One region of the Nocardiopsis sp. NPDC006139 genome, then DNA from elsewhere that is predicted to be linked to it. Evidence: riboswitches for the same ligand, from Rfam matches in the RefSeq annotation. Region 1 holds a riboswitch; the other holds the start of a gene.
The links. Region 1 has a riboswitch for glycine ahead of gcvP (aminomethyl-transferring glycine dehydrogenase). Riboswitches for the same ligand answer to the same signal wherever they lie in the genome.
Positions count from the first base shown of each region.

Region 2: linked by a shared signal. The riboswitch ahead of gcvT (glycine cleavage system aminomethyltransferase GcvT) and the one ahead of gcvP (aminomethyl-transferring glycine dehydrogenase) in region 1 are both predicted to bind glycine.

Region 1 is NZ_JBEXTT010000001.1:125,829-133,203, forward strand. Features, by position in the region: gene ABZ249_RS00555 (tetratricopeptide repeat protein) at 1-943, opposite strand, end outside; gene gcvP (aminomethyl-transferring glycine dehydrogenase) at 1,175-4,066, opposite strand; glycine riboswitch at 4,165-4,256, opposite strand; gene ABZ249_RS00565 (glycoside hydrolase family 13 protein) at 4,980-6,623, opposite strand; gene ABZ249_RS00570 (carbohydrate ABC transporter permease) at 6,664-7,375, opposite strand, start outside.
Region 2 is NZ_JBEXTT010000029.1:35,811-43,185, forward strand. Features, by position in the region: gene ABZ249_RS28620 (AMP-binding protein) at 1-1,139, shown strand, start outside; gene ABZ249_RS28625 (3-deoxy-7-phosphoheptulonate synthase) at 1,329-2,387, shown strand; gene ABZ249_RS28630 (penicillin binding protein transpeptidase domain-containing protein) at 2,468-3,283, opposite strand; glycine riboswitch at 3,457-3,557, shown strand; gene gcvT (glycine cleavage system aminomethyltransferase GcvT) at 3,704-4,819, shown strand; gene gcvH (glycine cleavage system protein GcvH) at 4,977-5,354, shown strand; gene glyA (serine hydroxymethyltransferase) at 5,361-6,629, shown strand; gene ABZ249_RS28650 (L-serine ammonia-lyase) at 6,713-7,375, shown strand, end outside.

The sequences.
Region 1 (7,375 bases):
CGTCCTCCTCGCCCCCGTGGGCGAACCCGCGCCGCAGCCGGGCGCCGACCTCCTCGGCGGTGGCGTCCCCGAGGTCGCGCAGTCCGCCGCGCCACACCCCGGCGGCCCCCTCGGCGTCCCCGCGCAGCGCCAGCAGGCCGGCCAGCAGCTCCACGGCGGCCCCGGCGGTCGGCGGGGCGGCCGGCTCCCCGCCCTCGCCGGGCGGTTCGAGGACCGCGTCCAGGTCGGCGATGGCGTGTTCGAGGTGGGCGGCGGCGCGCAGCAGGCGCAGCTCCGGGTCCTCGGCCGCGGCCAGTCCCCGGTCGGCGGCGCTCAGGGCGGCGCCCGGCGCCCCCCGGCCCAGCAGCCTCCCGGCCAGGTCCCGGGCGGCCTCGGCCACGGTCTCGGTGTGCAGCCGCTCCGCCCGTTCGGGCGGCGGGGCCAGCGCCGCCTCCCAGTGCTCCTCGGCGGCCCCGGGGTCGCCGCGCTCCTCGGCCGCTCGGGCCAGCCCGTAGTGGGCGACGGCGGTGTGCCCGGGACCGCCCAGGTCCAGCAGGCGGCGCCAGACCCGCTCGGCCTCGGCGCCCTCGCCGTCCTGCTCCAGCGACAGCGCCAGGTGGTGGGCGGCGCGGGGCGCGTGCCGGGCGTCGCCCGTGTCCAGGGCCCGGCGGGCGGCGTCGCGCGCGGCGGCGGTGTCGCCGCGGCCGTCCTCGACCACGGCCAGGCCCAGCAGCGCGCGGGCCAGCACGTCCGGGGGCGGGTCGGCGGCGACGGCGCCGCGGTAGAGCTCGGCGGCGCGGTCGAGGTGGCCGTTCTCGGCCAGGTCGCGGGCCTGGTCGCACAGACCGGCCGCCTCCGACGCCGAGGGCGCGGGTCCGGCGGGGGCGTCCCGGGGGTCGACGGCCCGCGGCCGGGGGTCGACGGGGCCGCCGTGGCGTGCGGAGGGTCCGGACGTCGTGGTCATGCTGGGCGCTTTCCGGTGGGGGTCCGCGCGGTGGGACACGCGGGTGTCGCCGCAACTCTAACGCGCGCGACGGCGGCGGGAGAGTGCCGTGGGGGCCGGTGTCGCCCTTCGGGGCGCGTGTGCCCCGTGGGAGCCCGGAAGCCTCACCTTTATGTCGTAGATTTTCCTTATGTCCGAATAAGGGGCTCCGCCCGGATCCGGACGGAGCCCCCGGTGCCCTACCGGGCCGGACTACAGCTCGAAGGCCTCCGGCGGCGGGCAGGAGCACACCAGGTTCCGGTCACCGTAGGCCTGGTCGATGCGGCCCACCGGCGGCCAGTACTTGTCGCGGCGCAGCGACGGCACCGGGTAGGCGGCGTCCGCGCGGGTGTACCCGTGGGTCCACTCGTCGGCCGTGACCTCCTCCGCCGTGTGCGGGGCGTTCTTGAGCGGGTTGTCCTCGGCGTCCCACTCCCCCGCCGCCACCTTGTCGATCTCGCCGCGGATGGCGATCATCGCCTCGATGAACCGCTCCAGCTCAGCCAGGTCCTCGCTCTCGGTGGGCTCCACCATGAGCGTCCCGGCCACCGGGAACGACATCGTCGGGGCGTGGAAGCCGTAGTCCATCAGCCGCTTGGCCACGTCCTCGTTGCTGATGCCGCTCGCCTTCTGCAGCGGGCGGATGTCGATGATGCACTCGTGCGCGACCAGGCCGTCCGCACCGGTGTAGAGCACCGGGTAGTACGGCTCCAGGCGCTTGGCCACGTAGTTCGCCGACAGCACGGCGACCTCGGTGGCGGTGCGCAGCCCCTCGCCGCCCATCATCCGCACGTACGCCCAGGAGATCGGCAGGATGCCGGCCGAGCCGAACGGCGCCGCCGACACCGGGCCCACGCCCGTGTGCGGGCCCGCCTCGGGCTGGCCCGGGTGGTTGGGCAGGAACGCCGCCAGGTGCGAGCGGACCGCGACCGGGCCCACGCCCGGGCCGCCGCCGCCGTGCGGGATGCAGAAGGTCTTGTGCAGGTTCAGGTGGCTGACGTCGGCCCCGAACTCGCCCGGCTTGGCCCAGCCCACCAGCGCGTTCAGGTTGGCGCCGTCGACGTACACCTGGCCCCCGGCCTCGTGGACCAGGCGGCACACCTCGGTGATGGTGTCCTCGTACACGCCGTGCGTGGACGGGTAGGTCACCATGATCGCGGCCAGCGCGTCGGCGTGCTTCGCGATCTTGGCCTTGAGGTCGTCCACGTCGATGTTGCCGCCCTCGTCGCAGGCCACCACGGCCACGCGCATGCCGGCCATCACCGCGCTGGCGGCGTTGGTGCCGTGCGCGGAGCTGGGGATCAGGCACACGTCGCGGTGGTCGTCGCCGCGCGAGCGGTGGTAGCCGCGGATGGCCAGCAGGCCGGCGAACTCGCCCTGGGAGCCGGCGTTGGGCTGCAGGGACACCGCGTCGTAGCCGGTGATCTCGGCCAGCCAGGACTCCAGGTCGCGGATGAGCGCCACCGAGCCGGCCGCCTGGTCCAGCGGGGCCAGCGGGTGCAGGCCCGCGAACTCCGGCCAGGTGACCGACTCCATCTCGGTGGTGGCGTTGAGCTTCATGGTGCACGAGCCCAGCGGGATCATCGTGCGGTCCAGGGCCAGGTCGCGGTCCGACAGCCTGCGCATGTAGCGCAGCAGCGAGGTCTCGCTGCGGTGGGTGTTGAACACCGGGTGGTCGAGGTAGTCCACCCCGCGCGCCAGGTCCCCGGGCACGCGGTCGGCGTCCCCGTCCACGGCCACGGCGGCCTTGGGGCCGTGCCCCGCCCCGCCGAACGCCTCGGCCAGCGCGGCCAGGTCTGCGACGGTCGTGGTCTCGTCGACGCTGACGCCGACGGTCGAGGCGTCCACGCGCAGCAGGTTGAACCCGGCGGCCAGGGCGCTCTCCACGACCCGGTCGGCGCTGGGCACCCGCACCCGCAGGGTGTCGAAGAACGCGCCGTGGACCACCTCGAAGCCGCGCTCGGCCAGGGCGTCGGCCAGCGCCGCGGTGCGGGTGTGCACCTGGCGGGCGATCGCGCGCAGGCCGTGGGGGCCGTGGTAGACGGCGTACATCCCGGCCATGACGGCCAGCAGCACCTGCGCGGTGCAGATGTTGCTGGTGGCCTTCTCGCGGCGGATGTGCTGCTCGCGGGTCTGCAGGGCCAGGCGGTAGGCCGGGCGGCCCGCGGTGTCCACCGAGACGCCGACCAGGCGGCCCGGGATCTGGCGGCGCAGCTTCTCGGCGACCGACATGTAGCCGGCGTGCGGGCCTCCGAAGCCGAGGGGGACGCCGAAGCGCTGGGTGGAGCCGACGGCGATGTCCGCGCCCAGGGAGCCGGGGCTGCGCAGCAGGGTCAGCGCGAGGATGTCGGCGGCGACCACGGCCAGGGCGCCGCGCTCGTGGGCGGCGGCGATGACCGCGCCCGGGTCGCGCACCGCACCGCTGGAGGCCGGGTACTGGACCAGGACGCCGAAGGCGTCGCCCTCGGGCAGGCCCCGGGAGAGGTCGGCGACGACGACCTCGATGCCCAGCGGCTCGGCGCGGGTGCGCAGCACCTGGAGGGTCTGCGGGAAGACGTCGGAGTCGACGACGAAGACGTCGGCCCTGCTCTTGGAGGCGCGGCGGGCCAGGGTCATGGCCTCGGCGGCGGCGGTGGCCTCGTCCAGCAGGGAGGCGCCGGTGACGGGCAGGCCGGTGAGGTCGGAGACCATGGTCTGGAAGTTGATGAGGGCCTCGAGGCGGCCCTGGGAGATCTCCGGCTGGTAGGGCGTGTACGCCGTGTACCAGGCCGGGTTCTCCATGATGTTGCGCAGGATCACCGGCGGGGTGAAGGTGCCGTAGTAGCCCTGGCCGATGAGGGGCTTGACGACGGTGTTGCGGTCGGCGAGCGCGCGCAGCTCCGCGAGGGTCTCGGCCTCGCCGATGGCCTCGGGCAGGTCCAGATCCGCGCTGCGTCCGGGGGCGCTGAGGATGGACGCGGGGACGGCGGCGGCCATGAGCTCGGCGGTGGAGCCGTAGCCGACCGTCTTGAGCATCTCCTCGACGGCGCCGGGCGCGGGTCCGACGTGGCGGTCGGCGAACACCCGGGCGGGCGCGCCGGGGACGTTCACGGGCTGGTCGGACACGGAGACCTCCTGGTGACAGGGCCGATGCGGATCGGCGGTGTTCCTCACGGTCTCCCCCTCTGTCACCGGGCACGGCGGCGCCCAGGCTTCAGAGCGGCCTTCTCCGCACGGTCCGTGGTGCCTGAGAGGTTACTGGGGAGTATTGCCCCGTCGGCGCCCCTGGGTCAGGGGTCTCTCCCGCGCGGTATCGACAGCCTGCTGACGCTGTGTTCACTTGTACGGACAGGGCGAATGTCGGTTTTCATCCCTGTTGTGGTTACGACCGTACTCGATCACATCGCCACAGGCCGAGTCCCCCCGCGCGTTCCGCGCGCCTCGCGCGCCCGGGCGCGACGAGGGCCCGTGCGGCCGTCCCTCCGCACGGACCCTCCACCGTCCTCTCTCGGACGGTCCCCGGCGGGGCCTTCGCGCGGCCCCGCACTCCTCTCTCGGACAGTCGCGCCGCCCCCGCCGCTCCCCCACCCCCGGAACACACCGTGTCCCGCATCACACCCCGCCCCGGGTCGCCGTCGCCCCCGGCGAGGACTCCCCTCCGCGCCCACACAGCACCACAACCCCCGCCCGCCCCAGCGGCCCCACCCGCACCACCCACACCGCCACCCCCGGCCCTGGGCAACGTCACCCCAGAAGAGGGCTCCCACCCGCATCCACACGGCACCACGGTCCCCGCCCGCCCCAGCGGCCCCGCCCGCATCGCCGGCACCGCCACCTCGGGCCCGGTGGTCCCGGGGCTCCCCTCCCGGTGGCCGTCACGTGTGCCGGGGCGCGCGACCGCCTTCGACCCGGGGGTGGAAAGGGGGGAGCCCGTGCGGCCGTCCCTCCGCACGGGCTCCTTCTCCCATCCCTCTCGGACAGGGTTCGAGGAGGGCTTCGCACGGCCGTCCTCCGCACGAAGCCCTCGACTCTCACTCTTTCATCCCTCTCGGACGATCCGCAGCCACACCGCCGTGTCGGACGGCAACCGATCGCCCTCCAGGGGCCCGCCGGCCACCAGCACCCCCCGGTGCGCGGGCAGGTCCGCCGGGTCCCCGCCCAGGTTGACGACACAGGCCACGTCGCCGCGGGCGAACGCCAGCACCTCCTCGGGCGCCTCCAGCCAGCGCATCCCCGGGCCGTCGGCGGGCGGGGCGCCCAGGGCGGGTTCGGCCCGGCGCACCGCCAGCGCCCGGCGGTACAGGTGCAGCATGCCGTCGGGGTCGGTGGCCTGGGCCGCGGCGGTGCGCGCGGCCCAGCCCGCGGGCTGCGGCAGCCACGGATCGGCCGCGCCCGGCGGCCCGAACCCGAACGGCGGCCCCTCCCCCGACCACGGCAGCGGCACCCGGCAGCCGTCCCGCCCCCGGTCCGCGCCGCCCGAGCGGACGAACACCGGGTCGTCGATCAGCTCCTCCGGGACGTCCACCTCTTCCAGCCCCAGCTCCTCGCCCTGGTAGACGTACACCCCGCCGGGCAGCGCCATCGCGAGCAGCGCCGCCGCCCGCGCCCGCCGGGTGCCCAGCTCCAGGTCCACGGGCTCGCCGTGGCGGCGGTCCGCGAACGAGAACCCGGTGTCCCCCGCCCGCCCGTACCGCGTGACGTGCCGGGTCACATCGTGGTTGGACAGCACCCACGTGGCGGGCGCCCCCACCGGGGCGTGCGCGGCCAGGGTCCGGTCGATGACCGACCGCAGCGCCTTGGGCTCCCAGGGGCAGCTGAGGAAGTCGAAGTTGAACGCGCTGTGCAGTTCGTCGGCCCGCAGGTACCGGGCGAACCGCTCCGGGTCGGGCAGCCACATCTCCCCCACGAACACCCGGTCGGGCCCGTAGGACTCGGCGATCCGCCGCCACCGCCGGAACACCTCGTGCACCCCGTCGCGGTCGGAGAACGCGCTCTCGTCCCCCTCCGGGGCGTCGGGCAGCCCCGGGTCCTTGACCATCCCGTCGGCCACGTCGACGCGGAACCCGTCCACCCCCCGGTCGAACCAGAACCGCAGGATCGCGTCGAACTCCTCGCGCACCCGCGGGTTCTCCCAGTTCAGGTCGGGCTGCTGCGCCGAGTACAGGTGCAGGTACCACTCCCCCGGGCTCCCGTCGGCCTCGGTGACCCGGGACCAGGCGGGGCCGCCGAACCGGGACCGCCAGTTGTTGGGCGGCAGCCCCCCGTCCTCGCCCCGGCCGGGCCGGAACCAGAACAGCGAGCGCTCGGCCGAGCCCGGCCCGGCCGCCAGCGCCTCCCGGAACCACACGTGCTCGCTGGAGCAGTGGTTGGGCACGATGTCGATGATCACCCGGATACCGCGCTCGTGGGCGGCGGCGATGAGCCGGTCGGCCAGGTCCAGGTCGCCGTAGACGGGCGCGATGTCGGTGTAGTCGGCCACGTCGTACCCGCCGTCGGCGAGCGGCGACGGGTACCACGGGCTCATCCACAGCGCGTCGACCCCCAGCTCCGCCAGGTGGTCGATCTCCCGCAGCACCCCGGCGAGGTCGCCGACGCCGTCGCCGTCGCCGTCGGCGAAACTGCGCGGGTAGATCTGGTAGATGGCGGCGCCGCGCCACCAGTCCGGGTCGTGGTGTCCGGTCACGTTGCGGTGTCCTTGTCGTCGGAGGGGGCGGGAGGGACGGTCATCCCTTGAGCGCGCCGGCGGAGAGCCCGGCGATCACCTGGCGCTGGAACACCAGGAACAGGGCGAGCACCGGCAGGCTGGAGACGACCATCCCGGCGATGAGGAGGTTGAGCGGCATCTCGGTGGAGATCCGCGCCAGGTGGACGGTGATGGTCTGCACCAGCGGGTCCTGGAGCACCACCAGCGGCCAGACGAAGTCCTTCCAGGCGGCGACAATCGCCAGGATCGACACCACCGCCAGGATCGGCCGCGACAGCGGCAGCACGATCCGCAGCATGATCTGGGCGGGTCCGGCCCCGTCCAGCCGGGCGGCCTCCACCAGTTCGGCGGGGACGCGGTCGAAGAACTGCTTGAGCACGAACACGTTGAACGCGTTGGCGGCCATCGGCAGCCACACCGCCCAGGGCGTGTTGAGCAGGTTGACCCCGATCAGCGGCACGTCCGCGACGGTGAGGTAGGTGGGGACGAGCAGCGCGGCGGCCGGGAGCATGAGGGTCGCCAGCATCATCCCCAGCACGGCGTTGCCCAGCACGGGGCGCAGCCGCGACAGCGAGTAGGCGGCCGGCACGGCCACCCCCAGCTGGAACAGCCAGGCGCCGCCCACCACCACGAACGTGTTCCACAGGTACCGGCCCAGGTCCAGGGTCTCCCAGGCGAGGGGGTAGGTTTCGGGCCGCCACTCCTGCGGCAGCAGGGTGGGCGGGGTGCGG
Region 2 (7,375 bases), on a different contig from region 1:
ACCGCGTCGGCCCCGACGACCCCCTGCTCGTCTACTTCACCTCGGGCACCACCGCCACGCCCAAGCTCGTCGTGCACACCCAGCGCTCCTACCCGGTCGGGCACCTGTCCACCATGTACTGGCTGGGCGTGCGGCCGGGCGACGTGCACCTGAACGTGTCCGTCCCCGGCTGGGGCAAGCACGCCTACAGCAGCGTCTTCGGCCCCTGGAACGCCGAGGCGACGGTGCTGGTGGTGCGCCAGGACCGCTTCTCCCCCGAGCGCCTGCTGGACGAGATCGTGCGCTGCGGCGTCCACACCTTCTGCGCGCCGCCGACGGTGTGGCGGATGCTGGTGCAGACCGACCTGGCGTCGTGGAAGGTCCCCCTGCGCGAGGCCCTGGCCGCCGGGGAGCCGCTGAACGCGGAGGTGGTCGAGCACGTGCGCAGGGCGTGGGGCCTGACGGTGCGCGACGGGTTCGGCCAGACGGAGACCACCCTGCTGGTCGGCAACTCCCCCGGCCAGCGCGTGGTCCCCGGGTCGATGGGCCGCGAGATGCCCGGGTACCGGATCGTCCTGGTGGACCCGGTCACCGAGGAGCCGGGCGACACCGGCGAGATCTGCGTGGACCTGTCCGACGGGCCGGTGGGGATCATGAAGGGGTACGCGGACAGTCCCGACCTGACCCGGGCGGCGACCCGCCGGGGCCTGTTCCACACCGGGGATCTGGCCTCCCGGGAGGCCGACGGGCACATTACCTATATCGGTCGCGGCGACGATGTGTTCAAGGCCTCGGATTACCGCATCTCACCATTCGAACTCGAAAGCGTGCTCGTCGAACACGAATACGTGGCCGAGGCCGCGGTGGTCCCCTCCCCCGATCCGCTGCGGCTGGCGGTCGCCAAGGCGTTCGTGACCCCGGCCCCCGGGGTGCCGCCCACGGCGGAGACGGCGCGGGCGATCCTGGAGCACGTCCGCGGCCGCCTCTCCCCGTACAAGAGGGTCCGCCGCCTGGAGTTCGCCGAGTTGCCCAAGACCGTGTCGGGCAAGATCCGCCGGGTGCAGCTGCGCCGGGAGGAGGCCGAGCGCGGCCCCGTCGAGGACGGCTCGCGCCGCCCCGCCGAATTCTGGGAGGAGGACTTCGCCGACCCCGAGCCGTGAACCCGCGCGGGCACCCCCGAAGAAATGCGTCTCAGTGGGCGAGACGAACATTTCACCATTGTCGCCGTTACCGGCCCCCGCCGTGTGACCCTCGTCCGAAATACCGGCGTGATCGCGTTCCGGAGCCGCGGCCGCGCTAGTGTGCAGGGTGGCGGCACCGCACGAGCGAGGACACAGGGGAGCAGCAGCATGCCCAGCACCAACGACACAAGGGTGGTCGACTACAAGCCGCTCATCGCCCCCCGGGACCTGCTCTCGGAGCTTCCCCTGGGGACGGAGCGCACCGCCCTGGTCGAGCGCTCCCGCGCCGAGGTCAAGCGGGTCCTGGACGGTGAGGACGACCGCCTGCTGGTCGTCGTCGGCCCCTGCTCCGTGCACGACCGCGAGTCGGCCATGGACTACGCCCACCGGCTGATCGAGCTGGTCCCCTCGCTGAGCGAGGAGCTGTGCGTGGTCATGCGCGTGTACTTCGAGAAGCCGCGCACCACCGTCGGCTGGAAGGGCCTCATCAACGACCCCGGCCTCGACGACACCTACGACGTCCAGCGCGGCCTGCGCCTGGCCCGCGAGATCCTGCTGGACATCAACTCGCTGGGGCTGCCCGCGGGCACCGAGTTCCTCGACCCCATCACCCCGCAGTACATCGCCGACGCCGTGTCCTGGGGCGCGATCGGCGCCCGCACCACCGAGAGCCAGGTGCACCGCCAGCTGAGCAGCGGCCTGAGCACCCCGGTGGGCTTCAAGAACGGCACCGACGGCGACGTGCAGGTGGCCGTGGACGCGGTGGGCGCGGCCGCGGCCTCGCACACGTTCTTCGGTGTGGACCCGACCGGCGCCGGCTCGGTGGTCGTCACCGAGGGCAACCCCGACTGCCACGTCATCCTGCGCGGCGGCCGCACCGGTCCCAACCACGACGCCGCCTCGGTGGACGCCGCCCTGGACGTCATCGCCCGGGCGGGGCTGCCGCGCCGCCTGATGATCGACGCCAGCCACGCCAACAGCGGCAAGGACCACGAGCGCCAGCCGGGCGTGGCCGCCGAGATCGCCGCCCAGGTGGCCGAGGGCCAGCACGGCATCATCGGCGTCATGCTGGAGAGCTTCCTCGTCCCCGGCGCCCAGAAGCTGGGCGACCCGGCGGACCTGGTGTACGGCCAGTCCATCACCGACAAGTGCATGGGCTGGGACACCACCACCGAGGTGCTGACCACCCTGGCCGAGGCCGTCCGCGCCCGCCGCAAGACCGCCTAGCCGGCGCCCCTTCCGGACCCGCCGGGCCCCGCCCCGTCCGCCACGGGGCGGGGCCCGGCCGTCTCCCCCCGAGCCGTTCCCTACCGGGTGCCGGACTCCCGGGGCAGGACGTCCAGGGCCGCCAGCAGCTCGCGCCCCAGCGCCTCGCAGTCCCCGGCCCCGCGCTCCCCCGGCTCCAGGCGCAGGGCGAAGGAGTGCGTCCGCTCCCCGGCGGCCACCCAGCCGACCCACCAGCCCGGCGCCCCGTCCCCGTCGCAGGCCGCGCGGCCGTGCAGCGTGTGCCCGGCGCCCTCCTCCACGAGGGTGGCCGCGTGCAGCGCCTCCTGGTGGGCGGCGTCCACCGGCAGCTCCCGGCGGGCCAGCCCGGCCAGGAACTCCGTCTGCTCCACCGCCGAGACCCCCAGCGGGCCCCGCGCCCAGAAGTCGCCGGAGCCGTCCTCCGGCGCGCCGGTGTCGCGGTCGCCGTACTCGAACCGGTCCACCCACGTGGCCAGCCGGTCCCGGCCCACCCGCTCCACCGCGTCCCGGTGCGCCGCCCCGCCGGCGCCCACCACGGCCCCCGCGTCGGACACCGCGCCCGTCTGGAGCGCCACCAGCGCCGTCACCAGCTCGAACGTCTCCCCCGGCACCGCGCGCTCGCGCGCCCGCTCCGGGTCCACCAGCACCGAGGTGCGGTCCCGTGTGTCGTAGAGCACGAACGTGCCCGCCGCACCGGCCCGCTCGAACACCCCGGCCAGGTCCGCCCGCTCCACCGCGGCCACGTCGCCGCCCACCGCGGCGGCGTTGCCCGCCCCCGGGGCGGGGCCCGACTCCTCGCCCTCCTCCCGCGGGGCGGCACAGCCCAGCAGCGCCGCCAGCGCCGCACCGGCCACCGACGCGTAGCCGATCCGTCTCATCCTCCGCGTGTCCACCAGCACTCGGTCCCCCTCGGTGCACGAACCGCCACGACCCGTTCAGGGGACACGGTAACCCGTGCCCGCCCCCGCCGCCCGGGTTTCGCCCGCGCCGGTCGCGCGGGCGGTGCCGCCCTTGGGGGCGGCCACGGCCGCTGCTAGGCTGAACGTGTTGCTGACCCCGTACGGGAGAGTGCCCGCGCAGCCGGCGCGGGCCGCCGAAGGAGCAATCCCTCCCCGAAACAACCTCTCAGGCACAGTGGACCGTACGGGCGAGACCACTCTGGAAAGCAGGGACCGGGAGTCCCTCGCCGAAGGTGCAAGCCACGCCGAGCGCGGGGCGAAGCTCTCAGGCACCGATGACAGAGGGGGAGGATGGCAACGCCTATGCACGATACGACGCCCATCCTCTCGGGAGTACCCATGTCAGAGCCCGCGTCCGCGTCGCGGCCCACCGCCCTGCGCGCGATCCACGAGAAGGCCGGCGCCTCCCTCGTCGACTTCGCCGGGTGGCTCATGCCTCTGCGCTACGGCAGCGAGACCGCCGAGCACAGGGCCGTACGCGAGGCCGCGGGCCTCTTCGACCTCTCCCACATGGGCGAGATCCGCCTCACCGGGCCGGACGCCGGCCGCGCCCTCGACCACGCTCTGGTCGGGCACCTGTCGCAGGTCAAGCCGGGCAGGGCCCGCTACACGATGATCACCGACGCCGACGGCGGCGTCCTGGACGACCTCATCGTCTACCGGCTCGGCGAGGAGGAGTACCTCGTGGTGGCCAACGCCGCCAACGCCGACGCCGTCTCCGCCGCCCTGGCCGAGCGCGCCGCCGGGTTCGACGTCGAGGTGGCCGACGAGTCCGCCGAGTACTCGCTCATCGCGATCCAGGGCCCCCGGGCAGTGGAGATCCTGGCCCCGCTCACCGACGCCGATCTCGACTCCATCCGCTACTACGCGGGCTACGAGCACACCGTCGCCGGGGTGCCCGTCCTGCTGGCGCGCACCGGCTACACCGGCGAGGACGGCTTCGAGATCTTCGTCAGGCCCGCCGACCGCGCCGTCGGGGTGTGGGAGGCCCTCATGGCCGCCGGCGCCGACAAGGGCCTGGTCCCCGCCGGGCTGTCGGCCCGCGACACCCTGCGCCTGGAGGCGGGCATGCCGCTGTACGGCCAGGAGCTGAGCACCGACCTCACCCCCTTCGACGCCGGACTGGGCCGCGTGGTCAAGTTCGACAAGGAGGGCGACTTCGTCGGCCGGGCCGCCTTGGAAGAGGCCGCCCGCACCGCCCGCCCCCGCCGCCTCATCGGCCTCGTCGCGCGCGGACGCCGTCCGCTGCGCCGCGGCCAGGACGTCCTGCGCGACGGCGAGGTCGTCGGCACCATCACCAGCGGCGCCCCCTCCCCCACCCTGGGCAGCCCCATCGCCATGGCCTACGTGGACGGCGAACTCGACACCGCGACCGGCGCGTTCACCGTGGACGTGCGCGGCCGCGGCGAGGACGTCGACGTGGTCGAGCTGCCGTTCTACAAGCGGCAGGCCTGAGAACGTGGGTCCCCCACCAAAGGGACCCCGCGCGCCCCGCGCGGCTGAACCCCTGACCGGGATCGGCACGGGCGGGCGCGACCGGACGTAGGCCGGGCCGGGCGGCCGTCACCCGGCGGCGCGGCAGGAATGAAGAGAACCTCCAAGGAGAGTTGAAGTGAGCGTTCCCACGGAGCTGGGTTACACCGCCGAACACGAGTGGGTCTCGATCGAGGACGGGGTCGCCACGGTCGGCATCACGGCGTTCGCCGCCGAGTCCCTCGGCGACATCGTCTACGTCGAGGCCCCCGCGGCCGGGACCACCGTGAGCGCGGGCGATACCTGCGGCGAGGTGGAGTCCACCAAGTCCGTCAGCGACATCTACTCCCCCGTCGACGGCGAGGTCGTCGAGGTCAACGCCGACCTCGAGGGCGAGCCGGAGTCCATCAACTCCGACCCCTACGGCGCCTGGCTGTTCAAGGTGCGCCTGTCCGGGGAACCGGGCGAGCTGCTCTCCGCGGAGGAGTACACCAAGCTGACCGAAGGCGAGGACTGACCCCCGATGGCCACCGACAACACGCTCAACCAGAGCCTGAGCGAACTCGACCCGGAAGTCGCGGCCGCCGTCGACGCCGAACTGGGCCGCCAGCGCGACACCCTTGAAATGATCGCCTCGGAGAACTTCGCCCCGCAGGCCGTCATCGAGGCGCAGGGCACCGTCCTGACCAACAAGTACGCGGAGGGCTACCCCGGCCGCCGCTACTACGGCGGGTGCGAACACGTCGACGTCGTCGAGCAGCTCGCCATCGACCGGGCCAAGGCCCTGTTCGGCGCCGAGCACGCCAACGTGCAGCCGCACTCGGGCGCCCAGGCCAACACGGCCGTGTACTTCGCCCTGCTCAAGCCGGGCGACACCATCCTCGGTCTGGACCTGGCCCACGGCGGCCACCTGACCCACGGGATGCGCATCAACTACTCCGGCAAGGTCCTCAACGCCGTGGCGTACCACGTGCGCGACGAGGACGGCACCGTCGACTACGACGAGGTCGCCGCCCTGGCCAAGGAGCACCAGCCCAAGATGATCGTCGCGGGCTGGTCCGCCTACCCGCGGCAGCTGGACTTCGCCCGGTTCCGGGAGATCGCCGACTCCGTGGGCGCCCTGCTCATGGTCGACATGGCGCACTTCGCCGGCCTGGTCGCGGCGGGCCTGCACCCCAACCCGGTGCCGTTCGCCGACGTGGTCACCACCACCACGCACAAGACCCTGGGCGGCCCGCGCGGCGGTCTGATCCTCACCAAGGCCGACCTGGCCAAGAAGATCAACTCCGCGGTGTTCCCCGGCATGCAGGGCGGCCCGCTGGAGCACGTGATCGCGGCCAAGGCCGTGGCGCTCAAGGTCGCGGCGGGCGAGGAGTTCGCCGACCGCCAGCGCCGCACCGTGTCCGGGGCCAAGCTGCTCGCCGAGCGGCTGACCCGGCCGGACGCCGCCGAGGCCGGCGTCAAGGTGGCCTCCGGGGGGACGGACGTGCACCTGGTGCTGGTCGACCTGGTGGACTCCGAGCTCAACGGCCAGGAGGCCGAGGACCGGCTGCACTCCATCGGGATCACGGTCAACCGCAACGCGGTGCCCAACGACCCGCGGCCGCCGATGGTCACCTCGGGTCTGCGGATCGGCACCCCCGCGCTGGCCACGCGCGGGTTCGGCGACGAGGACTTCGCCGAGGTCGCCGACGTCATCGCCGAGGCCCTCAAGCCGGAGTTCGACGCCGAGTCGCTGCGCGCCCGGGTCCGGGCCCTGACCGAGAAGTACCCGCTCTACCCCAACCTGTAGGGCCCCGCCGTGCGGGGCCGCCGGGCCCCGCACGGCGTTCGTCCGGCAGGCACGGCCCTGTGCTCAACGAGGAGGACAGACCTTTGGCCATCAGCGTGTTCGACCTGTTCAAAATCGGTATCGGACCGTCGAGTTCGCACACCGTCGGGCCGATGAAGGCCGCCCGCACGTTCGTCTCCCGGCTGCGGGAGAACGGGCTGCTGGACGAGGTGGCGCACGTGCGCGCGGAGCTGTACGGGTCCCTCGCCCTCACCGGCAAGGGGCACGGCAGCGACACGGCCGTCGTGCTCGGCCTGCTGGGCCACACCCCCGAGGGGGTGGACGTGGACTCCGTGCCCGCCCTGGTGGAGCGGGTGCGCGCCGAGCGCTCGATGGCCCTGGGCGGCCCGGACGGGCCGACGGTGGACTTCGACCCGGCCGTGGACGTGGACTTCCGCCGCAAGGAGAGCCTGCCCGACCACCCCAACGGGATGCGGTTCGTCGCCCGGGACTCCGTCGGCGCCGAGCTGGCCGCCAAGGTGTACTACTCCGTGGGCGGCGGGTTCGTCGTGGACGAGCGGGCGGCGGGGGCCGACCGCATCAAGGCCGACGACACCGTGCTGCCCCACCCGTTCGACAGCGCCGAGGAGCTGCTGGCGCTGTGCGCGGAGACTGGCATGTCGATCAGCGCGGTCATGCGCGCCAACGAGCGCGCCTTCGGCCGCACCGACGCCGAGATCACCGCCGGGCTCCTGGAGGTCTGGACG